One region of the Methylobacterium sp. BI1 genome, then DNA from elsewhere that is predicted to be linked to it. Evidence: riboswitches for the same ligand, from Rfam matches in the RefSeq annotation. Region 1 holds a riboswitch; the other holds the start of a gene.
The links. Region 1 has a riboswitch for thiamine pyrophosphate ahead of thiC (phosphomethylpyrimidine synthase ThiC). Riboswitches for the same ligand answer to the same signal wherever they lie in the genome.
Positions count from the first base shown of each region.

Region 1 (14,508 bases):
GCGTCCAGGGGGATCGACCCGGGCGCGGGCGCGTGCCGGGAGACCCGGGCGATGGCCGCCCGCAAAGTCGCGAGGTCCGCATCGGCCTGGGTTCCGGCGGTCGAGAGGTGCCGGCGATAGGCACGGGCGCCCGGGCGGCCATTGAACAGGCCGAGCATGTGCCGGGTGACCGCGTGGAGACGCACGCCCTCCTGCAGGAAGCCGGCGAGCACCGGTTCGAAGGCTTCCAGGGCCGCGAACGGGTCGGCGGCCGGCGCGGGCGCGTCGAACAGGACCGGGTCGACGTCGAGGAGGATCGCCGGATCGCTGTAGGCGGCCCGGCCGATCATCACGCCATCGACGTCCGCCAGATGGGCGGCCGCGGCCGCGATGGTGGCGATGCCGCCGTTGATGGCGATGGGCAGGCCGGGATGGGCCCGCTTCAGCCGCGCCACCCGCGGATAGTCGAGGGGCGGCACGTCGCGGTTCTCCTTGGGCGAGAGCCCCTGGAGCCAGGCCTTGCGGGCATGCACCACGAGGCCGTCGACGCCGGCCGCGACCACGGCGTCCGCCAGGGCGTCGAGGGCCTGCTCGGTGTCCTGGTCGTCCACGCCGATGCGGCACTTCACCGTGACCGGCACCGACACCGCCGCCTTCATGGCGGCGATGCAGGCCGCCACCACGGCGGGCTCGCGCATCAGGCAGGCGCCGAAGCGTCCGTCCTGCACGCGGTCGGACGGGCAGCCGACATTGAGATTGACCTCGTCGTAGCCGTAACTCTCGGCGATGCGCGCGGCCTCGGCGAGGTCGGCCGGGTTCGAGCCGCCGAGCTGCACCGCCACCGGATGCTCCCGCGCATCGAAGCCGAGCAGGCGGTCGCGCGGTCCGTGGATGACCGCCCCCGTGGTGACCATCTCGGTGTAGAGCCGGGCGTGCCGCGACAGGGTGCGGTGGAAGGCCCGACAGTAACGGTCGGTCCAGTCCATCATCGGGGCGACGGAGAAGCGGAGGTCGCGGGCGATCATCCGGCGGACATAACCGTCCGCGCCGCCGGCTTCAACGCGGGGCGTCGGCTCGCTCAGTGATCGTGCTTGCAGTCCGGCCCGTGCACGTGGCCCGGCGCGCCGTGGTCGTGCCCATGGTCGTGCCCATGGGAATGGGTGTGCGCGTGCGCATGGTCGTGTCCCGGATGGTCGTGTCCCGGATGGTCGTGTCCATGGTCGTGCGCCGCATGGGAATGGCCGTGATCGTGGGCCGCGTGGTCATGCCCGTGGTGATCGTGATCCGCATGCGCGTGCGCGTGGTGATCGTGGCCGCACTGGCTGTGGTCGTGGGCCGCGCGCTCCGGCTTGAAGGCACGGGTCACCGGGCTGGCGGCGCAGCCCTGGCCGCGGACGAGTTCGGCGGCGCTGCGGGGCACGTAGAGCACGTCGGCGGCGATCTCGGCCGGCACGTGGCTGCCGCCGAGCTGCCAGGCGAGGCGCAGCAGCCGGGCCGGGTTCTCGGCCCGGACCTCGAGCAGCGGCTCCCCGGCGGCGCGGATCGCGACGAGGCGCCCGTCCTCCAGGCGCAGGGCATCGCCGTCCTCCAGGGCGGCGGCCTTGGCCAGGGCGAGGGTCAGGCTCAGGCCGCCCTCCGCGGTCAGGCTCTCGGGCGGGGCCTGCCGGGCGGCGTGGTCGAGAACGATCGTGTCCACGATCGCATCGGCGCGGACGGCGACCTTGCGGACGATGGCGGTGGCGCGCTGCATGGATTCCTCGCGGCGGGAGGGGCGGCCGGCGCCGCCCGGATGGGCCCTGATGGCCGCATCACTAGAGGGTTTTTCGGCGAAACGGAAAGGCGGGACGGAACCTTAGCCGTTCGGCGTGCATTTCTCGCCCGGAATGCTTAAGCTCGGGCGGCACGAACATCACGGCCGAAGGCCGGGTCACGACGCACAAGGGAGTCTCGGAACCATGAAGAAGCTCATTGCCGCCACCCTCGCGGGTGCCCTCGCCCTCTCGGTCGGCGCCTGCAACACGCCGCAGGACCGCGCCCTCGGCGGCGCCGGCCTCGGCGCCCTCGCGGGTGCCGCCATCGGTGGCGCCGCCACCGGCCGCGCAGGCGGCGCGCTCGCGGGTGCCGCCATCGGCGGCGCCGGCGGTGCCATCGTGGGCGCCTCCACCGCCCCGCGCTGCCCCTACGGCACCTACCGCGACGCCTACGGCGACGTGTACTGCCGCTGAGAACCAAGGCCGCGCGGCCCGCAACGGCCGCGCCGGATCCTCAGGCTCCCTCTCCCCCGGGAGGGAGCCTTTTTCGTGGGTCGGCGCCTCACGCGTCCCTCTCCATCCAGGCCAGCATGCCCGCCGCCGCCGCGCGGCCCGAGGCGAAGGCACCCTGGAGGAGATAGCCCCCCGTCGGGGCCTCCCAGTCGAGCATCTCCCCCGCCACGAAGGTGCCGGGCCGCCGGGCCAGCATGAAGCCGGCGTCGAGTGCGCCGAAGCGGACGCCGCCCGCCGTCGAGATCGCCCGATCGAGCCCGCGCGGGGCCAGGAGGCGCAGCGGCACCGCCTTGATCAGGGCCGCCAGGGCTTCGGCCGACACCGGCAATGGATGCGCCGCCTCGCGCAGGAGGCCGATGCCCACGGGCGTCAGCGCCGCGGCCTTGCGCAGGCGGTTGGCCAGGGACAGGCCGGGCTTCGGATCGCTGAGCGCCCGCGCCAGGGCCGCCGCCTCGAGATCGGGCCGCAGGTCGAGCGTCAGCCGGGCCTCGCCGCGCTCGGTGGCGTCCCGGATCCGGTGCGCCAGGGCGTAGATCGCCCCGCCCTCGATCCCGTCCGCGCTGATCACGGCCTCGCCGCGCACGCGGATGCCGTCGAGGCCAAGGGCGATCCGCTTCAGGGGCGTGCCGGCGAAGCGCTCGGCGAAGACCGGCGACCACGCGACGGTGAAGCCGACATTGGCAGGCTTGAGCGGCGCCACCGCGACGCCGTCCCGTTCGAGCAGGGGCACCCAGGCGCCGTCGGAGCCGAGGCGCGGCCAGCTCGCGCCGCCGAGAGCCAGGAGGACCGGGCGGTGCCGGGTCTCGACCCGTCCGTCCGGGGTCTCGAAGATCGGGCCGCCCGCGTCCGACCAGCCGGTGAAGCGGTGGCGGGTCCGGATGCGGACGCCCAGCCCGTCGAGCCGCTGGAGCCAGGCCCGCAGCAGCGGCGAGGCCTTGAAGGCCTCGGGGAAGACACGGCCGCTCGACCCGACGAAGGTCGGCTGGCCGAGGTCGTCGCACCAGGCGCGCAGGGCGCCGGGCGGAAACGCCGCGATGGACCCGGCGAGCGCCCCGCCGTCCGGCTGGTAGCGTGCGAGGAAGGCCGGCAGCGGCTCGGAATGCGTGAGGTTGAGCCCGCCCCGTCCCGCGATGAGGAATTTGCGCCCGACGCTCGGCATCCGGTCGTAGAGGGTCACGGCATGCCCGGCGCGTGCCAGCACCTCCGCCGCCGCGAGGCCGGCGGGGCCGCCGCCGATCACGGCAGGTCCGGCCCCGTCCCGGCCATTGCGTTCGCTGTCAGTCATGCGCCCTGGGAAGCCGCCGGGGGGCGGCCCTGTCAAGCGTGACAGGTCGATGCCCTTGATTCGCCCGGTTCAGAGTCCCAACTGCGCCTCATCGGCTGCGGGCCCCTCTGGCGGGATGCTGCATGATGCGTTCCGTGATGTCGGAGCCGATGCTTTCTCTCCTCAAGAAGCATCGACGGTCCTGCGTCATGGTTGATTTTCTGTATTACGAGTGGCTCGGCAAGCCCGTGTGGATGTGGCTCGGGTTCCACGCCCTCGTGGCCGGGTTGCTGGCCTTCGATCTCGGTCTCCTGCATCGCGACAAGAACCACGAGATCGGCGTCAAGGAGAGCCTGCTCCTGACGCTGTTCTACTTCACCCTCGGCATGATCTTCGGCGGCTGGGTCTGGTGGTATCTCGGACCCCAGGCCGGCCAGGAATACGTGGCCGGCCTCGTGGTCGAGAAATCGTTGTCCATGGACAACGTCTTCGTGATCGCCGTCATCCTCACGGCCCTGGGCATCCCCCGCGCCGCCCAGCACCGGGTCCTGGTCTGGGGCATCCTCGCCGCCGTCCTGCTGCGCGGCCTGATGATCGGCCTCGGCGCGGCCCTCGTGCACCAGGCCGCCTGGGTGCTGTCGATCTTCGCCGCCTTCCTGATCTTCGCCGGCCTCAAGATGCTGTTCTCGAAGGACGAGGAGCCGGGCGACATCCGCGAGAACCGGGCCGTCCGGTTCCTGCAACGCGTCCTGCGCATCACGCCCGAACTGCACGGGCAGCACTTCATGGTGCGAAAAGCCGACCCGAAGACCGGCAAGACCGCCCTCTGGCTGACGCCCCTGGCCCTGGCGCTCATCCTCGTGAACGGCGCCGACGTGATCTTCGCCGTCGACAGCGTGCCGGCGATCTTCGCCATCACCACCGACACCTTCGTGGTCTACACCTCGAACATCTTCGCGATCCTCGGCCTGCGCGCCCTCTATTTCGCGCTGGCCGCGATGGTGGACCGCTTCGCCTATCTCAAGACGGCGCTGGCCTTCATCCTGATCTTCATCGGCGGGAAGATCGTGGTCGCCGATACCTTCGACCTCGTCCACGTGCCGCCGTGGGTCTCCCTCGCGGTCACGGTCGTGTTCCTGATCGCGGGCATCGCCTACAGCCTGTGGCGCACCCGCGGCACGGTGCCGGAGGCGGCGCACGGGCATGACGGCGGGGCGATGCAGCACCGGGCGTGATCGGATAACACTCCACCCTCTCCCCTCTGCGGGGGAGGATGGCTGCGGAGCAGGCGGGAGAGGGGGCATCTTCTCCGAAACCGGCGCTCCCCGCTCCCGACCCGCTGATGCGGGCCACCCGCTCCCGCATGGGGGGAGAGGAGAACGCGCCGCGTTCTGAGATCGTCAGACCTTACCGTCCCGGCAGCGCCGCGATCAGGTCGCGCAGGGTCGTGATGGTCGAGGCGTCGGCGACGCCGTCGACCCGGGCCGGCCGGAAATGGCGCTGGAACGCCGTCACCACCGCGCCCATGCGGGCGTCGAAGGTGGCGCTCACCGGCAGGTCGTAGCCGTAGAGGGCGAACATCGCCTGCAGGGCCTCGATCGGCGGGCCGGCATCGCCCTGCGCGAAGAACCGCCCGTCGCGGATCGGGGCCGGCGGCACCCAATGGCCGATGCCGGCACGGGCGAGGGTCTCCCAGGGGAAGTGCTCGCCCGGATCCTCCTTGCGCTCGGGGGCGATGTCCGAATGGGCGAGGATCCGGTGCGGGGCGAGGCTCCAGCGCTTGGCGAGGTCGCCGCACAGGGCGATCACGGCCTCGATCTGCGCACGAGGATAGGCCGGCAGGCCGCCCGCGTGGCCGCCATTCACGATCTCGATGCCGAGGGAGCGCGAGTTCAGGTCGCCGGTCCCGGCCCAGGAGCCCTGGCCAGCGTGCCAGGCCCGGCGTCCCTCGGGCACCATCTGCACCACGCGGCCATCCTCCAGCACCACGTAATGGGCCGAGACCTCCGCCACGGGGTTGGCGAGGCGCTGCAGGGCTGCGGCGGCGCTCTCCATGCCGGTGTAATGCAGGATGAGGTGGTCGACCGGGCCGGAGCGCCGCTCGCCGTGGTTCGGCGACGGGTGGACGCTGGTGGCGACGGGGCTCTCGGGCGTCGGTTTCACGTGAGGCCCCGCTCGCTGCTGATCCGGTCATAGGCGGCGTTGATGGCCGCGAGCCGGCGGGTGGCAATGGCCACCGCCTCCGGCGGCAGGCCGCGCGCGATGGCTCGGTCGGGATGGTTCTCCCGCACCAGGGCGCGGTGGGCGGCCTTCAGCCCGGCATCGTCGACATCGTGGTCGAGGCCGAGCACGAGGTAGGGATCGTCGGTGAGCCGGACGTGGCGGGCGGCGATGCGGCGGAACGCGGCCTCGTCGTAGCCGAAGGTCTCCGCCACTGCGCGCAGGTAGCGCTCCTCCGCCTCGTGGATGGCGCCGTCGGCCTTGGCGATGTGGAACAGGCCGTCGAGCACGTCCTCCAGCAGGGCCGGCTCGTCGTGGAAGGTGGTGGCCAATTGGCGGGCATAGGCCTCGAAGCCGTTCGCCGTGCCCTTGGCGAGGTCGAACAGGCGCTGCACGCCGGGTCGGGCGCGCTCCTCGACCTGCACCACCTTGGCGAAGGCCTCGACCTCGGCCGGCGTCACCACGCCGTCGGACTTGGCCATCTTGGCCGCCAGGGCCACGAGGCCGGTGGTGAAGACCACATCGCGCGGCGTGGTGCCGAACAGCGCGCCCTCGCGGTCGACCAGGAAGTGTCCCGCCACCCCGCCGACGAGGCCGCCGAGGGGACCGCCGATGGCGAGGCCGAGGCCGGCCCCGCCGAGCTTGCCCCAGATGCCCACGCTCATCGGGCGACCCCGCGGGCACAGGGAACGGGGCGGGAAGAGTGAGGAAACATGAACGGTATCGACACGGGCAGGATCGGCTTCGGCGCGAAACGAAGCGCGTCCTTACACCGGACGGCTCCGTTTCGGCGAGGGGCGATCGCCCGGGTCGCGCGTCCGCTCAGCGCTTGGCGCAGAGGCCGACGAGGCCCTGGCTCTCGCTGGGGCAGGCTGCGCTCAAGGTTCCGTCGGCCCCCGCCGTCACGATGGCGCTGCCGCCCTTCAGGCAGAGGGCCGAGGCCAAGATCTCGGTGCCCTCGCAGGAGATCGCGCAGCCCGAGGCCGGGCAGGTGTCCTGGCGCACCACCCGGAACGGGGATGCGGGTGCGGCGGTCGCCAGGGCGGCCTGACCGGCGTCGCCCTTCTGACCCACCGGGCCGCGCTCGCCGGCCGGCCCCTTCGCACCCATCTCGCCCTTCGGTCCGGCTTCGCCCTTCGAACCCGTGTCTCCCTTCGGACCCGGTTCACCCTTGGCCCCCGGCTCACCCTTGGGGCCGGCCTCACCCTTCATCCCCGGTTCGCCCTTCGGTCCCTGGGGACCGGGCAGGCCGGCGACGCCCTGCGGGCCGGCGGGACCGGTCTCGCCCTTGTCGCCCGTCTCGCCCTTCTGCCCCGTCTCGCCTTTGGGGCCGGGCTGGCCGGCGGGGCCGCAATTGGCGATGACCGCCTCGCGCTCGTCCTCGCCCGCCTTCAGGGTGGCGATGCAGTTGGTGGGCACGTAGGGCAGGCGGAAGACGAAGCGGCCCCGGCTGTCAGCAATGATCGAGATGTCCTCGTCGAGCACCACCACCGTGCCGGGCTTGCGCACGCTGCCGGAGATGCGGAGGTCCCCGTTCTCGAAGCGGGCATCGTAGACCTGGATCGGCTGCGACACGACCTGGGGCCGGCGCCCCTTGGACGCGGCCCGGGACGCATCGCCCCCGGGTTGGGCCGCCGTCTGCGCGGCGGCAGGGAGCCCTCCCGCGACGGTGATCAGGCCCGACAGGACCACGAGGGCACGAGCGAGACGCATGAAGTTCTCCCGGCTGATCCGCGTCTTGTGCGCGGCAGGTGAGGAGTGCTGCCCTGCCCTCGCCACAGGGTCAAGGGTGGCACGGAGGCGGGCTCGGGGGACGCCATCCACAGGCATCCACAGCCTTCCACAGGCCAAGTCCTTGAGCCGCAGCGAAATTCTGAATCGCCCCGGAAACCGATTGAGTGTGTTCCTGTTTTGTTCTTAGCGTAGCGGGAAGGAGCGGAGCCGATGAAACAGAGCCCTGAAGACCCTCCCGATGCGGAGACCGAGATGGCGTCGACGGACCGGGCGGATGGGGCATCGCCGTCCCGGGATTCCGAGCCCCTGGACGGGAAACCCGTGGATTTGGCCGCCCTGCGCGACCTCGTGGCCCATCACGGAGGGGCCTCGGTCCTCCGGGGGGCCCTTCCTTTCGGCATCCACGACGTGGATTCGCGCCTCGCGCAGGGTGGACTCGCCCTCGGGCAGTTGCACGAGATCGCCCCCGCCCAGGTGGGCGACGAGCCGGCGGCCCTCGGCTTCGCCCTGGCGCTGGTGGCACGCCACCTCGCCCGGGTGCGGGGCGAGGCCCTGCTGGTGGTGGGCCAGGGCCACCCCCTCCCCTACGGGCACGGGCTCGCCGGCCTCGGCCTCGACCCGGGGCGGCTCCTGCTGTTCGAGGTGGCCAGCGACGGCGACGCCTACCGGGCCCTGGAGGAATCCCTGCGGGCGCAGGGGATTGCCGCGGTGGCGGGCCTCGTCGACGCCGCCCTGCCCCTGGCCCAGAGCCGCCGGCTCCACCTGGCGGCCGGGCGAACCGACCTGCTCCTCCTCGTGCTGCGGCCCCCCGAGGCGGAGAGCCCCAACGTGGCGGCGACCCGCTGGCGGGTCGCCGCCGGCAAAGCCCTGCGCGACCGCTTCGGCTGCATCGAGCGGCCATGCTGGCAGGTGACCCTCGACCGAAGCCGCAATGGGCGGACCGGACACTGGCTTCTGGAGTGGGATCATGCCGCGCATCGTTTCGGTCTGGCTGGAGCACTGGCCGGTCACGCGGCTGAGGCGGGCGCGGGCCTGCCCGACCGGCGCGTCCAGCGCTCGGGCTGACGGCGCTCAGGAGGATGGCCCCCTGGTGGTGGCCGCGATGGAGGCCAACGGCCTGCGCCTGATCGCGGTGGACGCCGCCGCCCGGGCCCTCGGCCTCGAGCCCGGCGAGACCCTGGCCCGGGCCCGGGCCCGGATCGGCACGCCCGTCTCCGTCCATCCCGCCGACCCGGAGGCGGACGCGGCCGCCCTGCATCGGCTCTGCCTCTGGGCCAAGCGCTACACCCCGATCGTGGCGCCCTACGGCCCGGCGGAGGGCGGCGACGGGTTCTTCCTCGACATCGCGGGGGCGAGCCACCTGTTCGGGGGCGAGGCGCAGGTGCTGGCGGACCTCGCCGAGCGCCTGTGCGCGGGCGCGATCCCGGCGCGGATCGCCCTCGCGGACACGCCCGCCTGCGCCTTCGCCCTGGCCCGCTACGGCGGCGGCGGCCTGGTGGCGCCCGGATGCAACGGGGAGGCCCTGCAGGCCCTGCCGGTCTCGGCCCTGCGCCTCGATCCGGGCACGGCGCAGGCCCTGGCCCGCCTCGGCCTGCGCCGGATCGGCGACCTCGCCGCCGCGCCCCGGGCGCCCCTGGCCCGGCGCTTCGGCGAGACCCTGCTGCTGCGCCTCGACCAGGCCCTCGGCCGCCGGCCCGAGCCCCTCGTCACGGCCGAGGACCCGCGCGACTTCGAGGCCGTGCGCGGCTTCCTCGAGCCGATCGGGCTGCCGGAGACCATCGTCGCCACGGCCACGGGCCTGATGGAGGGGCTGGCTCCCCGGCTGGAGGCGGCCGGCCTCGGAGCCCGGGCGCTGCGGCTGTCCCTGACCCGGGTCGACGGGGTGGTGCGGACCCTCGACCTCGGGATGAGCCTGCCGAGCCGGTGCCCGGCCCAGCTCGCACGCCTGCTGAGCCTGCGCCTCGATCGCCTCGGCCCGGCCCTCGATGCCGGCTTCGGCTTCGAGACCGTGGGCCTCGCGGTCACCGCCACGGGCACGATCGCACCGCGTCAGGGCCTGCTGGTGGAGACGCCGGCCGAGGGGGGCGGCGCCGGGCCCCTGGGCGATGCCCTGCGCCAGCGCCTCGGGCGGCGGATGATGCGGCTCGGCTTTCGCGCGAGCCACCTGCCCGAGCGGGCCGACCTCGTGGAACCCTGGCGGGCGGATCGCCCGGCGCCGGCAGCCCGGCCCGATCCGGCGTCCAGCCCATGCCTGCCGCCCCGGCCCCTGGTGCTGCTCAGCCGGGGCGAGGCCGCCGAGGACGTCATCGCCCTCGCCCCCGACGGTCCGCCGCACCGCTTCCGCTGGCGCCGCCGCCTGCACCGCGTCGCCCATGCGGACGGGCCCGAGCGCATCGCCGACGAGTGGTGGCGGGCGCCGGGTCCGCTGCGGGACTACTACGTGGTCGAGGACGAGGCCGGCCGCCGCCTCTGGGTCTACCGCGAGGGCTTCCCCACCATGGAGACGCCCGCGCGCTGGTTCGTGCACGGGCTGTTCGCGTGAGCGGCATCGTCCCGGCAAGCCCGGCCGAGGCCATCGACGCAATTTAAGATTGCATTGCGCGAAAGATCGCGCATTCTCGCGTGGCTCGCACGCATCGGTCGGGTTCTGGAATCGCCAGGATGAATGCCACCCCGGGGATGCCTGTCGGCCTTCGATCCATCGGGACCGCACTGGTGGTGATCGCCGCCGGTTCCGTGTCGGCCGCAGCCCCGGCGGATCGCGGACGCGCGGAATTTGTCGCGACCCATCGATGCGCCGTCGTCGAGCGGCTGCGCAGCATTCACCGGCTCGGCCCGACCTCCACCTCGCGGGATCGTTTCCTCGTCGTGAGCGATGCACATGTGGGCCAGAGCTACGTCCAGTGCATCTTCTTCGATTCGGATACCCAGATGCACTGCGAAGCCTCCTCGGCGGCCTATGGCCCCAGGACGGACACCCTTCGCTTCGAACTCTCGCAGCCTTCGGCCCAGGCCCTTGCCCGACTGGGCTTCGCTCAGGCCGATCCGGTAAGGAACTATGTCCGGGAGATCGCCCTCGGGACGCCGCCTGATTTCGACGTCGCGGCCACGCTCATGCTGAGCACGCTCCATGACGCGTACGGCGCCCGGTCGGACACCCAAATCGCGTTCAAGGCACCGAGGGCGATCCTTCCCCTTCGTCCTTGCCCCGGACCGGTCAAACGCCGGTGACCGATCCGGGGACGAGCGGCCTATTCCGCCGCGTCGACGTAGAGCTTGCCGCCCTCGGCCTGGAACTCGGCCGATTTCGCCGCCATGCCGGCCTCGCGCTCGGCCGCGCTCAGGGGCGCGGCCTCGCCCAAGACCTGCCCGGCCGCCTCCATCGCCAGCACCTCGGCGCGCAGGTCCTGCGTGATCTTCATCGAGCAGAACTTCGGGCCGCACATCGAGCAGAAATGCGCGACCTTGTGGGCGTCCTTCGGCAGGGTCTCGTCGTGGTAGGCACGGGCCGTGTCCGGGTCGAGGGAGAGGTTGAACTGGTCCTCCCAGCGGAAGTCGAACCGGGCCCGCGACAGGGCGTCGTCGCGCAGCTGCGCCGCCGGGTGGCCCTTGGCGAGGTCGGCGGCATGGGCCGCGATCTTGTAGGTGATCACGCCTTCCTTGACGTCGTCGCGGTTGGGCAGGCCGAGATGCTCCTTCGGGGTGACGTAGCAGAGCATGGCGCAGCCGAACCAGCCGATCATCGCGGCGCCGATGCCGGAGGTGATGTGGTCGTAGCCGGGGGCGATGTCCGTGGTCAGCGGGCCGAGGGTGTAGAACGGCGCCTCGCCGCACTCCACGAGCTGCTTCTCCATGTTCACCTTGATCTTGTGCATCGGCACGTGGCCGGGGCCCTCGATCATGGTCTGGCAGCCCTTGTCCCAGGCGATCTTGGTCAATTCGCCCAGGGTCTCCAGCTCGGCGAACTGCGCCGCGTCGTTGGCGTCCGCGATGGAGCCGGGGCGCAGGCCGTCACCCAGGGAGAACGAGACGTCGTAGGCCCGCATGATGTCGCAGATCTCGTCGAAGCGCTCGTAGAGGAACGACTCGCGGTGACCGGCGAGGCACCAGCGCGCCATGATCGAGCCGCCGCGGGAGACGATGCCGGTGACCCGGCGCGCGGTGAGCGGCACGTGGGCGAGGCGCACGCCCGCATGGATCGTGAAGTAGTCGATGCCCTGCTCGGCCTGCTCGATGAGCGTGTCCTTGAAGACCTCCCAGTCGAGCTTCAGCGGGTCGCCGCCGACCTTCTCCAGGGCCTGGTAGATCGGCACGGTGCCGATCGGAACGGGCGAGTTGCGCACGATCCAGGAGCGGATGTTGTGGATGTTGCGGCCCGTCGAGAGGTCCATCACCGTGTCGGCGCCCCAGCGGGTCGCCCAGACCAGCTTCTCGACCTCCTCGGCGGCCGACGACGTCACGGCGGAATTGCCGATGTTGGCGTTGATCTTCACCAGGAAGTTGCGGCCGATCGCCATCGGCTCCACCTCGGGGTGGTTGATGTTGGCCGGGATGATGGCGCGGCCCCGGGCCACCTCGTCCCGGACGAATTCCGGCGTGATGAAGGCCGGCAGCGCGGCGCCGAAGCTGTTGCCGTCGGCGAGCGCGGCCTGCGCGCCCTCCAGCATCGTCTGGCGGGCGAGGTTCTCGCGGTTGGCGACGTAGATCATCTCCTCGGTGATGATCCCGGCGCGGGCGAACTCGTACTGCGTCACCATCTGGCCCGGGCCGGCCTTGCGGATCTCGCGGGTGGCCGGACAGGGGGCCACGAGCTTGTCCTCGGGCACGAAGCCGTTGTCCTCGGGCTTGACGGCTCGCGGCGTCACGGTGGCGTAGCCGCGCCGGGCGATCCAGGGCTCGCGCACCAGCGGCAGGCCGGCATGGAGGTCGATCCTGGCATCCGTCTCCGTGTAGGGGCCCGACGGATCGTAGACCCGCACCGGGGCCTCCTTCGGATCGCTGAGCGTGATCTCGCGGAACGGCACCCGGATGTCGTCGTGCCCGGCCACGGGAGCGTAGACCTTGCGCGAGCCCATGATCGGGCCGGTGGTCACAGCCTGGGGCTGGCCCTGCGGAAGGTCCTTCGGGAGAACGGGTGCATTCATCGGTTTCGCTCCTGGCGTGGGAGACGATCCGGTTCATCGGCGGCGGGGTCGGATGGGATGACGCCTGGGGTGACGCGTCGTCGAGGAGATTCCCGTCCCTCCGCCGGTACGAACCGGATCAGGTTCAAGGGTCAGGGCGACGCGCCCAATCTCAGCTCCCGTACTCGGAGCCCCCCTCGGAATGTTTCCAGATTCGAGGGCGGCGGCCGATTTGTCAATCGCCGGCCCGACGCCGTGCGGCGAATAGGGTGCGAAACGAACTTTATCGTCAGCCCCCGCGTTCGTTCACCAGAAGTTCGACCCTCGGGGTCGGCACGCGAACCACAGGTTCTCCCATGAAACGCATATTCCTGGCCTCGGCCGCCCTGGTCGGAGCCCTCTCGATGATTCCCGCCGCCGCGGACGCGCGTCCGGGTGGCGGCGGTGGCGGCTTCCGGGGCGGTGGCGGCGGCTTCCACGGCGGCGGCCTGGGTGGCGGCGGCTTCCGCGGCGGCAACTTCGGCGGCGGCGGCTTCCGCGGCGGCCTCGCCCAGGGCGGCGGGTTCCGTGGCGGCAATGTCGGAGGCAACTTCGGCGGTGGCGGCTTCCGCGGCGGCCTTGCGCAGGGTGGCTTCAACCGGGGCGGCTTCAACCGAGGCGGAACCATCGGCGTGGGTGCCGTCGGCGCCGGGGCGGGCCTGGCCGCCGGCAACGGCTTCCGGGGCGATCGCGGCGGATTCAACCGCGGTGGGTTCAACCGGGGCGGTGCCTATGCCGGACGGGGCTACGGCTACCGCCGCGGCTACGGCGGCCTGGGCCTCGGGCTCGGGCTGGGTCTCGCCGGTGCCGGGATCGGCTACGGCCTCGGCAGTGCCTATGGCGGCTATTACGGCGACGACTATTACGCCGGCGGCTACGCACCGGCCTATTACGGCGGCTACGCGCCCTACGGTGGCGGCTATGCCGCGACGGGCTACGAGGCCGGCCCGGAGGTCGCGACCAGCGGCGAGGACGTGGCCTATTGCGTCCAGCGCTTCCGGTCCTACGACCGCCGCACCGGGACCTATCTCGGTAATGACGGCCAGCGCCACGCCTGCCCGTAACGGCTGACGGGCTCCCTACCCATCGGAAGGGGCTCCGCCACGCGGCGGGGCCCTTTTTTACGTCCTGAAGGCCCCTTCGAGGTCTGCGAAGGCCGGGACGCGTTCCGCCTCACGAGCCCTGCAGGCTCTCGGCGAAGTCGTCCGGCACCTCGCCGAAGCTGCCCAGGATCGCGGCGCTCTCCAGTTCCCCCGTCTCGTCGTCGGCCACGACCTTGATCGCTGCCGTGCCGGGAAAGCGCGCGGCCATCGCCTCGGCCTTCTTCAGGGCCCCGCTCTCCGTCACCGCCACCTCGCGGTCGCCCGGCGAGAGCCGCTTGCGCTTCAGCACGAAGGTCTGCACCAGGAACGTCGTCTTGAGGGCCATCGCAGGGTCTCTCCACCGGGCCGCGCCGGATCGCGTCGGAATCCGGTGGCCGAGCGCACCTAGCACGAAAGCCCGGTTCCCAGGGGTCCGGAACGTTGCGGCCGGAACGCCGCGGCCGGACCCGGGCCGCCCGCCCTGGTCTACGCCGTCGGATTGTGCGGGGCCTCGAGCCGCCGGATCAGGCGCCCCGCGTCCCAGAGTTCGACGGAGCGGCCGTCCATGAAGGCCCGCGCCCGATCCAGCGCCTCCGCCTCGGTGCATCTCGCGAGCGACTTGGTGCGAAGGACGCGACCGGCAGTGTCGAGGAGCAGTACGCGGTAGCCGGACGACGGCGTCCAATGCCCCGGTGCATCCTCCCGCATGACCCGCTCCCGCCTCGAGGATCGTGAAGGCCGGTGCGTCGCTCCTGAATTCGAGACGAACAGCGCGCTGGCCCCAGCACGCATCGCAAGAGTAC
Region 1 is NZ_CM155267.1:1,167,250-1,181,757, reverse strand. It holds gene dusA (tRNA dihydrouridine(20/20a) synthase DusA) at 1-1,004, opposite strand, end outside; gene AC1MGR_RS05700 (urease accessory protein UreE) at 1,058-1,729, opposite strand; gene AC1MGR_RS05695 (hypothetical protein) at 1,935-2,204, shown strand; gene AC1MGR_RS05690 (TIGR03862 family flavoprotein) at 2,293-3,528, opposite strand; gene AC1MGR_RS05685 (TerC family protein) at 3,717-4,742, shown strand; gene AC1MGR_RS05680 (N-acetylmuramoyl-L-alanine amidase) at 4,915-5,670, opposite strand; gene AC1MGR_RS05675 (molecular chaperone DjiA) at 5,667-6,392, opposite strand; gene AC1MGR_RS05670 (collagen-like protein) at 6,550-7,440, opposite strand; gene AC1MGR_RS05665 (ImuA family protein) at 7,672-8,526, shown strand; gene AC1MGR_RS05660 (Y-family DNA polymerase) at 8,429-10,003, shown strand; gene AC1MGR_RS05655 (TY-Chap domain-containing protein) at 10,123-10,692, shown strand; gene thiC (phosphomethylpyrimidine synthase ThiC) at 10,713-12,605, opposite strand; TPP riboswitch at 12,684-12,792, opposite strand; gene AC1MGR_RS05645 (BA14K family protein) at 12,941-13,687, shown strand; gene AC1MGR_RS05640 (hypothetical protein) at 13,797-14,051, opposite strand; gene AC1MGR_RS05635 (hypothetical protein) at 14,192-14,413, opposite strand.

Region 2 (14,508 bases), 1.9 Mb from region 1:
CTTGATCGCGTTGTGGTCGTCGCCCTTGCCGAGCCCCTCGATCTCGATGTCGTCGAGGCCGGTGAGGCCGGTCTCCAGGGAGCGCAGGGCCTTCTGCAGCGATTCGGCGAAGCAGCGGCCGATCGCCATGGCCTCGCCCACCGACTTCATCGCGGTGGTGAGCGTCGGCTCGGCGCCGGGGAACTTCTCGAAGGCGAAGCGCGGGATCTTTGTGACGACGTAATCGATCGACGGCTCGAACGAGGCCGGGGTGGCACCGCCCGTGATGTCGTTGGCGATCTCGTCGAGGGTGTAGCCGACGGCCAGCTTGGCCGCGACCTTGGCGATCGGGAAGCCGGTGGCCTTCGAGGCGAGGGCCGACGAGCGCGACACGCGCGGGTTCATCTCGATCACGATCATCCGGCCCGTGGCCGGGTCGATGGCGAACTGCACGTTCGAGCCGCCGGTCTCGACGCCGATCTCGCGCAGCACCGCCAGCGATGCGTCGCGCATCACCTGGTATTCCTTGTCCGTCAGCGTAAGGGCCGGCGCGACGGTGATGGAGTCGCCGGTGTGGACGCCCATCGGGTCGATGTTCTCGATGGAGCAGACGATGATGCAGTTGTCGTTCTTATCGCGAACGACCTCCATCTCGTATTCCTTCCAGCCGAGGACGCTCTCCTCGATCAGGACCTCGTTGGTCGGCGAGGCGTCGATGCCGCGCTCGACGATGTCGAGGAACTCCTCCCGGTTGTAGGCGATGCCGCCGCCGGTTCCGCCCATGGTGAAGGAGGGGCGGATGATCGCCGGCAGGCCGACCTCGGCGAGCGCGATCAGCGCCTGCCCGATGGCGTGCTCGCCGTAGCGCTTGCGTCGCTCGGACTCGCCCCGGTGCCAGGTCTTCTCGAAGGCCGCGAGCGCCGTGGCACGGGCCTCGCCCTCGTTCGCCGCCTCGATGCGGGCGACCTCGGCGAGGTACTTCGCGCGGTCGGCCTTCTTGGCCGCGGAGGCATTGGCCAGCGCCGATTTCGGCGTCTCCAGGCCGATCTTGGTCATCGCATCCCGGAAGAGGTGGCGGTCCTCCGCCTTGTCGATCGCCTCCGTGGTGGCGCCGATCATCTGGACGTCGAACTTCTCCAGCACGCCCATCTTCTTGAGGGACAGGGCGCAGTTCAGCGCCGTCTGCCCGCCCATGGTCGGGAGCAGGGCGAAGCCGCCCGGAATGGCGTGACGCTCCTTCTCGATGATCTTGGCGACGATCTCGGGCGTGATCGGCTCGACATAGGTCGCGTCCGCCATGTCCGGGTCGGTCATGATCGTGGCCGGATTCGAATTCACCAGCACGATCCGGTAGCCCTCCTCGCGGAGGGCCTTGCAGGCCTGGGTCCCGGAATAATCGAACTCGCAGGCCTGACCGATGACGATCGGCCCCGCACCGATGATCAGGATCGAGGAAATGTCGGTGCGTTTCGGCATCGGGCGCCTTGGCTGCAGGCACGCGCGCCCGGCCATGCGCAGTGCCGGAGAAGCGGCACGGGCCTGGGGGCGCTAGCGGCGTGGATTGTCGTTGATCTTGGCACTTACACGCAGCCCGTCGCCATTGGAAGGGCGCGAGCGGAAGGTGAAGCGCCGAAGCGTCTCAGAAGCCCAGGTAAAGAGCCGAGACGGCGCGGTCGATCGACAGGTAGAACACCCCGAAGGCGACCACGGCGGCGGCGGCGAATTCGAGTGCCGCATTGGAGAGGGTCTGGCTCCGGCGGAGCATCTCGCGGCCGAAATACAGGCCGATCCAGGCGAGCGTCATCACCACCGGCAGCGCGAACAGGAAGGACCAGGTGCTCTCGACGCGGTCGAGGCTCGCGGCCGGGTCGATCAAGGCGCGGATGTTGCGGACCCACGGCGCGTAGCAGGCCGAGTAGAGAGCGGTCATCCACGCGAGGCTGACGGCCACGCCGAGATGAAACGTGAAGAGGCGATGCAGGCGCGAGAAGTCGTCGCGCGCGTCGTCGAACGTCATGTGGAAATCCCCGGCAAGCGTCGGAATCGACCCGGCGGCGATCTTCGAACGCCGTCCTTAGCGGGCCGTTAACGATGCCGGGATGCCCCGGAATGCCGGATTTTTTGTGACGCGGCGGGAACCTTTTCGCGGTTGGCATCGCCTGCGTGCAGGGCTGGCCTGCAGCCGCCGCGGCGGCCGGACGGGGCATCGCCTCCGCCCGGCCATACGGATCAGTCGGCGGTGGTGACCAGGGTCTCGGGCTTGCCGGCCTTCATCAGGGCGACGAAGCGCTCGAACAGGTAGTGGCTGTCCCGCGGGCCGGGCGAGGCCTCCGGGTGGTGCTGCACCGAGAAGGCCGGGCGGTCGGTGAGGGTGAGGCCGCAATTGGAGCCGTCGAACAGGGAGACATGCGTCTCCAGGGCGGTCTCGGGTAGGCTCGCCGGATCCACGGCGAAGCCGTGGTTCATCGAGACGATCTCGACCTTGCCGGTGGTCTTGTCCTTCACGGGGTGGTTCGCGCCGTGGTGGCCCTGCGCCATCTTCACGGTTCGGCCGCCCAGCGCCAAGCCCATCAGCTGGTGCCCGAGGCAGATGCCGAAGGTCGGCACCTTCTCCTGCAGCAAGGCCCGGATCACCGGGACCGCGTATTCGCCGGTGGCGGCCGGATCGCCCGGGCCGTTCGACAGGAACACCCCGTCCGGCTTCATCGCCATGATCTCTTCGGCGGTCGTCGTCGCGGGCACCACGGTGACGTCGCAGCCGGCCTCGGCCAGCAGGCGCAGGATGTTGCGCTTCACGCCGTAGTCGATCGCCACGACCTTGAGCCCGGTTCCGGGCTTGCGGTCGCCGTAGCCGGTCTTCACGCCCCAGGTGGTCTGGGACCATTCCGAGCGCTCGCGGCTGGTGACCGGGGGGACGAGGTCGAGACCTTCCATCGGTGCCAGGGCCGCGGCGCGGGCCTTCAGCGCCTCGCGGTCGAAGCGACCCTCCGGATGGTTGGCGATGACGGCGTTCGGCATACCGTTGTCGCGAATCAGCGCCGTCAGCGCGCGGGTGTCGACGCCGGTGATGCCGACGATGCCGCGAGCCTTGAGCCAGGCGTCGAGATGGCTCGACGAGCGCCAGCTCGAGGGCTTGGTCACCGCCGAGGCGATCACGGTGCCGCGCACGCCGGAGGCCGGCGCTGCATCGAGGCTCTCGAGGTCCTCGTCGTTGGTGCCGGTGTTGCCGATATGCGGAAAGGTGAAGGTGACGATCTGCCCAGCATAGGAGGGGTCAGTCAGGATCTCCTGGTAACCCGTCATGGCGGTGTTGAAGCAGACCTCGCCGTCGGCGATTCCGGTCTGCCCGATGCCGAAACCCTCCAGCACGGTCCCGTCCGCCAGGACCAGGAGAGCGGTGGCCAGGGGCTCCGCCCAGGGAGCGGGGGGCGCGGGCACGGCAGGCGTGTGGACGCCTTCATCTTGCAGCATCGGCGTGATCTCGCTTATGTCCGGCCGATCCCGGCGCCGTGAGCGGCGCGTGCGGGCGGCTTATCGTGCGGCGCTCATAGCGAGCGTGCCGCGTTGGGGTCAATGTGGCCCCGGCGGCGGCGCGTCTCAAGAACCCCGGTTCGCGCAGCAATTCGCAGACCACGCCCTCGATCCGTCGTCCGAATCCCGCTTTTTCCGGGGTCCCGCTATTTCAGGAGTCACATGATGCTGCGCGCCCGTCTCACCACCGAGATGAAGGAAGCCATGAAGTCCGGCGACAAGGCGAAGCTCGCCACCGTCCGGATGATTCAGGCCGCCCTGAAGGACAAGGACATCGAGGCGCGCGGCCTCGGCAAGGAGCCGGCCTCCGAGGAGGAGATCCTCGCGCTGCTCCAGAAGATGATCAAGCAGCGGAACGAATCGGCCGCGGTCTACGACCAGGGTGGCCGGCCCGAACTCGCCGAGAACGAGCGCAACGAGGTCGCGATCATCGCCGGCTTCCTGCCCCAGCAGATGGACGAGGCCGAGACCCGGGCGGCGATCGACAAGGCCGTGGCTGAGGTGGGCGCTGCCGGCCCCAAGGACATGGGCAAGGTCATCGCCGCCCTGAAGAGTGCCTATGCCGGCCGCATGGACTTCGCCAAGGCGAGCGGCCTCGTGAAAGAGGCGCTGAACGCCAAGGCGTGAGGGTGTCTCGAACCTCGTTCGCGAGCCCGCCGGTCGAGATTCCTTAAGCGCCTTACGCTAAGATTGTCGGCCGCAGAGGTCCCATGCGTTACCCGCCCCACATCCTCGAAGAGATCCGTGCGCGCCTGCCCGCATCCGATATCGTGGGGCGTCGCGTGCGTCTGAAGAAGGCGGGTCGCGAGTGGCGCGGCCTGTCGCCGTTCAATGCCGAGAAGTCGCCCTCGTTCTACGTGAACGACCAGAAGCAGTTCTACCACTGCTTCTCCTCCGGCAAGCACGGGGACGTCTTCACCTTCCTGATGGAGACGGAGGGGCTGAGCTTCCCCGAGGCGGTGGAGCGCCTGGCGGCGGAGGCCGGCGTGACCCTGCCGGCCCCGAGCGCCGATGCCCGCGAGCAGGAGACCCGGCGTGCCGGAGCCATCGAGGTCATGGAGATGGCGGCCGTCTTCTTCGAGGAGCAGTTGCGTGACCGCGCCGGCGCGGAGGCGCGCGCCTATCTCGACCGGCGCCAGCTCGGGCCTGAGATCCGGAGCCGCTTCCGCCTCGGCTACGCTCCGGGCGACCGCTACGCCCTGCGCGATCATCTCGCCGCCAAGGATGTCGACCGGGACCTGATGATCGAGCTCGGCCTGCTGGTGGCCGGCGAGGACATCCGCGTTCCTTATGACAAATTCCGCGATCGGGTGATGTTTCCGATCGCCGATTCCCGCGGGCGCGTCATCGCTTTCGGTGGCCGGGCGATGCAGAAGGACGCCAAGGCGAAGTACATGAATTCGCCGGAGACGCCGCTCTTCCACAAGGGGCAGCTGCTCTACAACCTGCACCAGGCCCGGAAGCCGGCGCACGATCGCGGCGTCATCATCGCCGTCGAGGGTTACGTCGACGTCATCGCCATGACCCTGGCGGGCCATCCCAACGCCGTGGCGGGCCTCGGCACCGCGCTCACGGAGGAGCAGATCGGCCTCCTCTGGCGCAACGCCGACGAGCCGATCCTGTGTTTCGATGGCGACGGCGCCGGCCAGCGTGCCGCTTTCAAGGCTCTCGATGTGGCCCTCCCGGGGCTGACGCCGGGCAAGTCCCTGCGTTTCGCCATGCTGCCTGAGGGGCAGGACCCCGACGATCTCTTGCGCAACGAGGGCAAGTCGGCGATCGACCGGGTGCTCGACGCCGCACGCCCCCTGGTCGAGGTACTGTGGTCACGCGCCACCGACGGGGCGCCCCTCGATACGCCCGAGCGGCGGGCCGGCCTCGCCAAGTCGCTGCGCGAGATGGTCGCTTCCATCCGCGACGAGACCGTGCGGGGCTTCTACCGGGACGAGATCGAGGGCCGCCTGCGCGCCCTGTCCCCGCAGGCCGCCTCGGGCCGTCGCGGCCCGTGGGAGCCGCGGACAGGCTCGGCCCGTCCGGCCTTCCAGCGCAGTCCCCGGCCCGGCGATCCGCCGCCGTCGCCGCGAATCACCACGAAGTTCAACCCCCTCTACGCCGGCGAGACGAATGCGTCCGGCCCGGTCGCCTTCCGCGACCGGGAGGCGATGATCGTCTCCAGCCTCCTCGTCCACCCGGAACTGCTCGGGATCGAGGCGGAGGATCTCGCCGAACTCGAGCTCGGTGACCCGGATGCGCAGGCTCTGCGCTCTCTCCTGCTCGACAGTCACGCCGACGCAGACCAGCCCGGCGTCGAGGTTCTGGAGAGCCGCTTGAAGCGCGCCGGACTCATAGATGCTGCGGTTCGGCTCGCCAGTCATGTGCGCCCGGGCGATCGATGGACCCTTGACGCGCATGCCGATCCTGTGCGTCTCGAAGACGCATTGCGTCAGGCCGTGATCTTGCACCGCAAGTCTGGAGCGCTAAATAGCGAACTCCGCTTGGCTGAGCGGGCCCTGGTCGAGGACGAGACGGAGGCGAACTTCGCTTGGCTGTGCGACGTAAAGGCCCGTATGGCCGTCATCGCTGGTGCGGAGGCGGACGAGGTGGTGCCGGATGCAGATGAGGCATCGGCACACTGAAACGCGCGCCGCGAACGAATTCGGCCGCCATCGGCGGCTCATGGTTAACAATCGGTCAAGCGTCTCGCTTGCATACCGGGATCTGATATCGACGCGGCTGTCACTTCGGCGGTCCGCACATCACATGCATTTCGGCGTCGACGACGCGGAGTGAGCGACACGCTCCCGCGCGACGCTGACACGACAACCATAGGCGGACCATGGCGACGAAGGCAACGGAACGGGACGAGACGGATGCTGCTCCGGAGCAACAGACCGACGGGCCGCTCCTCGATCTGACGGATGCCTCCGTCAAGCGGATGGTGAAGCTCGCCAAGAAGCGCGGCTACATCACCTACGAGGAGATCAACGAGGTTCTGCCCGACGGCCAGTCCGACCCCGACCAGATCGAGGACGTGCTCTCGCAGCTCTCGGAGATGGGCATCAACGTCGTCGAGGCGGAAGAGACCGAGGAGACGACGGAGGCCAAGGCCAACGGCGAGGCCGACGACGAGGAAGGGGCCGAGGGCACCGAGGTCGCGGAGATCGCGCCGACCAAGCCCGTCGCCCTGCGCGCCGAGACCACCAAGGAACCCACCGACCGCACGGACGATCCCGTGCGCATGTACCTGCGCGAGATGGGCTCCGTGGAGCTCCTGTCCCGCGAGGGCGAGATCGCCATCGCCAAGCGCATCGAGGCCGGTCGCGAGGCGATGATCGCCGGGCTCTGCGAGAGCCCGCTGACCTTCCAGGCCATCATCATCTGGCGCGACGAGCTCGTCGACGGCCGGGTGTTGCTACGCGAGATTATCGACCTCGAAGCCACCTATGCGGGCCCGGACGCCAAGAACGCGATGCAGATCGCCGACGGCGCCGAGGAGACCGAGGACGGCGAGGGCGATGCGCCGACGCCGCCGGAGGGCGACGACGAGGACGACATGGAGAACAATGTCTCCCTGGCGGCCATGGAGACGGAGATCAAGCCGCGCGTCCTGGAGACGTTCGACAACATCGCCAACAATTACCGCAAGCTGCGCAAGCTGCAGATCGAGCATGCCGAGCTGAAGGCCTCGGGCGGCACCCGCACCAATGCGCAGGAGCGCAAGCAGGAGGAGCTGAAGGACGCCGTCGTCACCGACGTGAAGTCGCTCTCTCTCAATGCCAACCGTATCGAGGCCCTGGTCGAGCAGCTCTACGACATCAACAAGCGCCTCATTTCCCATGAGGGCCGCCTGATGCGCTACGCCGAGAGCCACGGCGTCGCCCGCGACGAGTTCCTGCGCCACTACCAGGGCTGGGAACTCGACCCGAACTGGATGGAGCGCGTCGGCAGCCTCGGCGGTCGCGGCTGGAAGAATCTCGTCGAGAAGGGCTCGAACGAGGTGGCCCGCCTGCGCGAGCAGATTCTGACCCTGGCCTCCGAGACGGGCCTGGAGATCGGCGAGTACCGCAAGATCGTCAACATGGTCCAGAAGGGCGAACGCGAAGCCCGTCAGGCCAAGAAGGAGATGATCGAGGCCAACCTGCGTCTCGTGATCTCAATCGCCAAGAAGTACACCAACCGCGGCCTGCAGTTCCTGGACCTGATCCAGGAGGGCAACATCGGCCTGATGAAGGCGGTCGACAAGTTCGAGTACCGCCGCGGCTACAAGTTCTCGACCTACGCGACTTGGTGGATCCGGCAGGCGATCACCCGCTCGATCGCCGACCAGGCCCGCACGATCCGCATTCCGGTGCACATGATCGAGACGATCAACAAGATCGTCCGGACCTCGCGCCAGATGCTGCACGAGATCGGGCGCGAGCCGACCCCGGAGGAGCTGGCCGAGAAGCTCGCCATGCCGCTGGAGAAGGTGCGCAAGGTTCTCAAGATCGCCAAGGAGCCGATTTCCCTCGAGACGCCCATCGGCGACGAGGAGGATTCGCACCTCGGCGACTTCATCGAGGACAAGAACGTCGTCCTGCCCATCGACGCGGCGATCCAGTCGAACCTGCGCGAGACCACGACGCGCGTGCTCGCCTCGCTCACGCCCCGCGAGGAGCGGGTGCTGCGCATGCGCTTCGGTATCGGCATGAACACCGACCACACCCTCGAGGAGGTCGGCCAGCAGTTCTCGGTGACCCGCGAGCGCATCCGTCAGATCGAGGCGAAGGCCCTGCGCAAGCTCAAGCACCCGAGCCGGTCGCGCAAGCTGCGCAGCTTCCTCGACAACTGACGTCTTAGGTTGTGCCGGCTCGCCCCGGCCGACGCCCCCTGCGAAAGAGCCGGTTCCTCTCGGGGCCGGCTCTTTCGTTTCGACGGTGTTCCAGGCCATCGGCGCGCATGAGGCGTGCCGCACGGCGTCGGCTCCGGCGCCCGGCCCGGTCTGCGATGTTGAAGCGGCCACGCCTGCACGATACTCACAAAACCCGAGTGGTGGCCGTTGCCGGACGCCGTCTCCCAACCCACCTTGGCCATATGCTCGATCGAGGCCCGCCCCAGCCTTCCCCCACCGCCGAAGCCGACGGCTCGGAGGCGGCCGACGTGCCTTTCGGCGCCCTGCAGCAATGCGTCGCCCTGCGCGACTGGCTGCTGAGCGAGGGCGCGCGCATGCCGAAGGCGGAGGACCTGCTCTCCGGGCTCGCCGAGCGCCTGATCGCCCTCGACGTGCCGGTGGACCGCGCCACCACCGCCATCGATGCCCTGCATTCCGAGTATTCCGGCGTCGGGCGGTTCTGGACCCGCGAGAGCGGTTCCACGGTCCGCCTGTTCCCTCACGGGGAGGCGTCGGACAGGGCCTATCGCGCCAGCCCGTTCTTTCGCGTCCACGAGACCGGCGAGTGGCTGATTCTCGATCTCGCAGAGACGCCCGATGATGCCTTCGCGGTCATCCCGGACCTGAAGGCCGAGGGGTATCGGCACTACATCGTCGCGCCGCTGTTCTTCACCAACGGCACCCGCAACGGCATCTCGTTCGCGACCCGATCCGAGGCGGGATTCCGCGACGAGGACGTGGCGATCCTCCGCTTCGTCATGCCGACCCTCGCGGCCGTAATGGAGATGCGCAGCGTCAACAAGCAACTCGACCACGTGCTGCGGATCTATGTCGGGGACGAGCCGCACAAGGCGATCCTCGGCGGCTCCATCCGACGCGGCCACGTCCAGCGCATCCGCTCGGCGATCCTGTTTGCCGACATGCGCGATTACACGCGCATCTCCGCCGACATGACGCCGGAGGAGGCGGTCGACCTCCTGAACATCTTCTTCGACTGTCTGGTGCCGGCCATCGAGCGCGAGGGCGGCGAGGTCCTGAAGTATCTCGGCGACGGCCTGCTGGCGATCTTTCGCGAGCCGGGCGACGACCTGGGCGGCGCGGCCAAGGGCGCGCTCACGGCGTCGCAGAGCGCGATGGCGGCCCTGGCCGAGGCCAATGCCCTGGGCCGGTTCGCCAACCCGGTGGCCGCCGGCATCGCCCTGCATCACGGGGAGGCCGCCTACGGCAATGTCGGCTCCGGCGCGCGGCTGGACTTCACGGTCATCGGCCGCGACGTGAACCTCGCGAGTCGCGTCGCCCGCCTGAACCGGACGCTCGGCGAGCCGATTCTGATGACGAAGCCCTTCGTCGATTTCCTCTGGGACATGCCGGAGCCCCTCGGCGAACACGCGCTCGACGGGTTCACCGAGTCCATGGGCGTCTATCGGCCGGCGCGTCCGCCCGCCGCCTGAGCCCCCCGCGGGGATTGACCCCGGCGCGTGGACGGCCCACATCAGGGATGTTCCAGGGAGATCCCCGGCAAGGGGCTGAGAAACCGATGGCCGTCCGTTCGCGGATGGCGGCGCGGAAATCCTTCGAACCTGACCCGGTTCATACCGGCGTAGGGATTGGACCGCGGGTTTCTCCTCAAGCCCGGCACGCTTCACCATTCGAAGCTGCAGCCCACCAATCTCGACGCCTGTCGCGGAGATTGCGTTGGACGTGACCCCGAGTTCCTTCCTCAACCTGCGGCGGACGCACGGCGCTGCCCCGCCGGCCGCCGTCGCCCCGGCCCGCAGTGACGTGGTCGTCGTCGGCGCCGGCCTAATCGGGCTGTCGGCGGCGTGGCGCCTGGCCCAGGCCGGACTTTCCGTGACTGTCCTGGAGCGCGACACCGTCGGGGCCGGGGCGAGCCTCGCCGCCACCGGCATGCTGGCCCCCGCCGCCGAGCACGAACCCGGCTCCGACCCGCTCCTGCCTCTGGCCCTTGAGAGCCTGTCGCGCTGGCCGGGCTTTCGCGACCAGCTTCAGGCCGCGGCCGCCCTCGACATCGACTACCGGGAGGAGGGCACCCTGGTACTCGCCATCGGACGGGACGAGGTGGAGCGCCTGCGCTTCCGGCACGACCTTCAGAAGCGCTCCGGCCTTGACGCTCGATGGCTCACCGGTCCGGAGGTGCGGGCCCGCGAGCCGCGCCTGCGCCCCGCGGTCACCGCCGGCCTGTTCTGCCCGCATGACCACCAGGTCGATCCGAGCCGGGTGATGGCCGCCCTCGTGCGGGCTTGCCTCGCAGCCGGGGTTGCCATCGTGGAGGGAAGCGCGGTCGAGGCCCTGGATTGGAGCGCCGGGCGGGTCACCGGCGTGCGCACGGCACAGGGTATGAGCCGGGCCGACACCGTCGTGCTCGCCTCCGGTGCCTGGAGCGGGGAGGCGGGGCTCCTGCCCGACCATCTCGCTCTTCCGGTCCGGCCCCTGCGCGGCCAGTCCCTCGCCCTGCGGACCACCGCCCGCACTGGCACCCTCACCCACATGGTCTGGACCGAGCAGGTCCACATGGCACCGAAGAGCGACGGCCATCTCATCGTCGGCGCGACGGTGGAGGATTGCGGATTCGTCCCCGGTGTCACGGCCGGAGGTCTCTACGCTCTGCTGGAGGGAGCCCGCCGCATCCTGCCCGGTATCGAGGAGATGGCGGTGGAGGCGGTCTGGAGCGGCTTCCGGCCGACCTCGGACGACGATGCTCCGATCATCGACGCCCTGGCGCCCGGCCTCGTCGTGGCCACCGGCCATCACCGCAACGGCTACCTCCTGGCCCCCGCCACCGCCGATGCGGTCGCGGCCCTCGTGACCGAGGGCGCCCTCCCGGACTACGCCCGGAAGTTCGGCCGGGCCCGCTTCGCGCGGCTGCCGGAAAGGGCTTTCGCATGAGGCTCACGGTGAACGGCGAGGCCCGCGACAGCACGGCCGCTGACCTCGACGCCCTGTTCCGCGAGGAGGCCGAGGAGACCGGCATCGAGAGCCCGCAGGGCATCGCCATCGCGCTCAACGGCTCCGTGGTTCGGCGCCGGGACTGGGCCACCACCGCCCTCGGCGAGGGCGACCGCGTCGAGATCGTCCGCGCGATGCAGGGCGGATGATCGGGAAGGAGGACACTATGGCAGGAAGGCCCGGAATGACCGAGATCGCGAACGACACGGACACGCTGGTGATCGGCGGTGTGAGCCTCGGCTCGCGCCTGTTCATCGGCACCGCCGGCTATCCCACTCAGAGCATCCTCTTCGATGCGGTGGCCGCCTCCGGCGCCGAGGTGGTCACGGCCTCGATCCGGCGGGTTTCGCTCCAGGGGCACGGCTCGGACACCCTGCGGCGGCTCGAGGGGCACCGGTTCCTGCCCAACACCGCCGGCTGCGAGACGGCGCGCGACGCGATCATGACCGCCGAGCTCGCTCGCGAAGCCCTCGACACGAATTGGATCAAGGTCGAGGTCATCGGCGACCGCGAGACGCTGTATCCCGATGTGGCCGAGCTGCTGGAGGCTTGCCGCCACCTCGTTGACGACGGATTCACCGTGCTGCCCTATTGCAACGACGATCCGGTGGTCTGCCAGCGCCTCGCCGATCTCGGATGCGCCGCCGTGATGCCCATGGGCTCGCTGATCGGTTCCGGCATGGGGGTAGCCAACCCGGCCAACCTCGAACTCATCTGTCGGCGATCCCCGGTGCCGGTGATCGTCGATGCCGGCATCGGCACCGCTTCCGACGCGGTGATCGCCATGGAGCTCGGCGCCGCCGGCTGCCTCCTCAACACCGCCGTCGCCAAGGCGGACGATCCCGTGCGCATGGCCCGCGCCATGCGCAATGCCGTCCAGGCTGGCCGCGACGCGTATCTCGCCGGCCGCATCCCGAAGCGGGGCCGGGCCGAGCCTTCGAGCCCGCAGCTGGGTCTCGTGGGTTCGTGAGCCGGGCCGCGAGCGACGCACCGGCCCCCGGCGCGCGGCGATGAGCGGCCTGCCCGCGCGGCTCCTGGTGGTGACGGACCGCTCGGCGACCGACGCGCCGGAGGTCGCCGCCCGGCAGCTTCGTGCCATCCTCGAACGCCTCCTGCGCGCCGGCGCCTGCTGGGTCTGGTTTCGCGAGCGCGACCTGGCACCGGATGCACGGCGTGCACTCTCCCGGGACATCGCGCATCTCGTTCGGCGCGAGGGCGGTTTCCTCACCATCGGAGCCGATGCGGCGCTTGCGGCCGACTTAAAGGCGGACGGCGTCCATCTGCCCGGTGGGACCACCGCCACCGAGATCGCCCGAGCCCGCCGATGCCTGCCCGGCGGTCGCATCGGCGTTTCGGCGCATACGCCGGAGGAGGTCGCGGTCGCTGCCCGGGCCGGTGCCGACTACGCCACCCTCAGCCCGATCTTTCCAACGCCGAGCAAGCCGGGCTACGGTCCCGCCCTCGGAGTGGAGGCACTCCGAACCGCCGCCGCGTTCGGCATGCCGGTCATCGCCCTCGGGGGAATCACGGTCGATCGCGTAAGCCAATGCCGCGAAGCGGGGGCCGCCGGTGTCGCGGTGATGGGCGCGCTGATGCGCGCCGCGGATCCGGAGGACGGGTTACGCGCCTATCTCGCCCGCCTCGGCGCGGCATCCGACGAACGGTGACGGGCCAGGAGCCAGCGCATGTGGGGTCAGAACCGCTTTCTCGAGCGCGTCGCGGTGCGGCACCCGATCATCCAGGCGCCGATGATCGGGCCGAAGCCGGCCCTCGCCGCCAGCGTCAGTGCGGCCGGCGGTCTCGGCTCCCTCGCCTGTGCGGCGATGACCCCTGACACGGTCCGCACCGAAGCGAAGGCGATCCGGTCGAGGACCGATGCACCGTTCAACCTCAACTTCTTCTGCCACGTGCCGGAAGCGATCGATGCGGCGCGCGAAGCGGCCTGGCGCAGCCGGCTCGCCCCCTACTATGCGGAACTCGGCCTCGACCCGGCGGCTCCGATCGCCATGGCGCAGCGGTCGCCCTTCGACGCGGCGATGCTCGACGCCATCGCGGAGATCCGCCCCGCGGTGGTGAGCTTCCATTTCGGCCTGCCGGAAGCGGCTCTCCTCGACCGCGTGCGGGCGCTCGGCTGCTTCATTCTCTCGTCCGCCACCACCGTGCGGGAGGCGCGCTGGCTCGCCGAACGCGGAGTCGATGCCATCATCGCCCAGGGCGCCGAGGCCGGTGGGCACCGCGGCCTGTTCCTCGGCAACGATCCCGCGACACAGGTCGGCACGATGGCGCTGGTGCCCCAGGTGGTCGATGCGGTGGACGTGCCCGTAATCGCGGCCGGGGGCATCGCCGATCGGCGTGGAATCTCCGCCGCGTTCATGCTCGGCGCCTCCGCTGTTCAGATCGGCACCGCCTACCTGCGCTGCCCGGAGGCCGGTCTCTCGCAGCCGCATAGCGATGCCCTGCGCCGGGCGCGCGACGAGGACACGGCGATCACCAACGTGCTGACGGGTAAGCCCGCCCGCGGTCTCGTCAATCGCGTCATCCGCGAACTCGGGCCCTTGCGCGCCGACGCGCCGGTGTTCCCCACGGCGGCCATCGGCCTGCAGCCTCTACGGGTCGAGGCCGAGCGGCGTGGTTCGGGCGATTTCTCGCCGCTCTGGGCAGGGCAGGGTGCGCCGCTCGCCCGTGAGACGGAAGCGGGTCGCCTGACGAACGAGCTTGCGGAAGGTGCGCTCAGGCTCCTCGGTGGCCCGAGGGCCTGATCATTTCGCCGTCGCCGGGCCGTAGGGCGGCCGGGGGATGGCCCGGTGGGCGGCGCGCAGGGCCGCCGACCAGCGCTCGCGCAGGTCGTGGAAGTAGCTCTCGCCAGCCTCGATCCGGTGGTTCACCTCGAGGTCGAGGGCGTTGCGGCGGGCGACCGCGATGTCGATGGGCAGGCCGACGCCGAGATTCGACCGCATCGTCGAATCCATCGAGACGAGGCCGACCTTGAGGGCGTCGTAGAGGTCGGTCTCGTACTTCACCGCCCTGTCGAGGATCGGCTTGCCGTACTTGTGTTCCCCGATCTGCAGGAAGGGGGCGTCGCCGCTGCACTCGATGAAGTTGCCGGCCGAGTAGATCAGGTAGAGCTTCATCGGGTCGGAGCCGATCTGTCCGCCGAACAGCAG
Region 2 is NZ_CM155267.1:4,479,510-4,494,017, reverse strand. It holds gene carB (carbamoyl-phosphate synthase large subunit) at 1-1,455, opposite strand, end outside; gene AC1MGR_RS21240 (hypothetical protein) at 1,619-1,996, opposite strand; gene carA (glutamine-hydrolyzing carbamoyl-phosphate synthase small subunit) at 2,209-3,450, opposite strand; gene AC1MGR_RS21230 (GatB/YqeY domain-containing protein) at 3,676-4,137, shown strand; gene dnaG (DNA primase) at 4,221-6,143, shown strand; gene rpoD (RNA polymerase sigma factor RpoD) at 6,344-8,338, shown strand; gene AC1MGR_RS21215 (adenylate/guanylate cyclase domain-containing protein) at 8,581-9,828, shown strand; TPP riboswitch at 9,874-10,002, shown strand; gene thiO (glycine oxidase ThiO) at 10,079-11,284, shown strand; gene thiS (sulfur carrier protein ThiS) at 11,281-11,493, shown strand; gene thiG (thiazole synthase) at 11,529-12,314, shown strand; gene AC1MGR_RS21195 (thiamine phosphate synthase) at 12,355-13,011, shown strand; gene AC1MGR_RS21190 (NAD(P)H-dependent flavin oxidoreductase) at 13,030-14,103, shown strand; gene AC1MGR_RS21185 (proteasome-type protease) at 14,104-14,508, opposite strand, start outside.
Region 2: another riboswitch for thiamine pyrophosphate. It lies ahead of thiO (glycine oxidase ThiO); the one in region 1 lies ahead of thiC (phosphomethylpyrimidine synthase ThiC).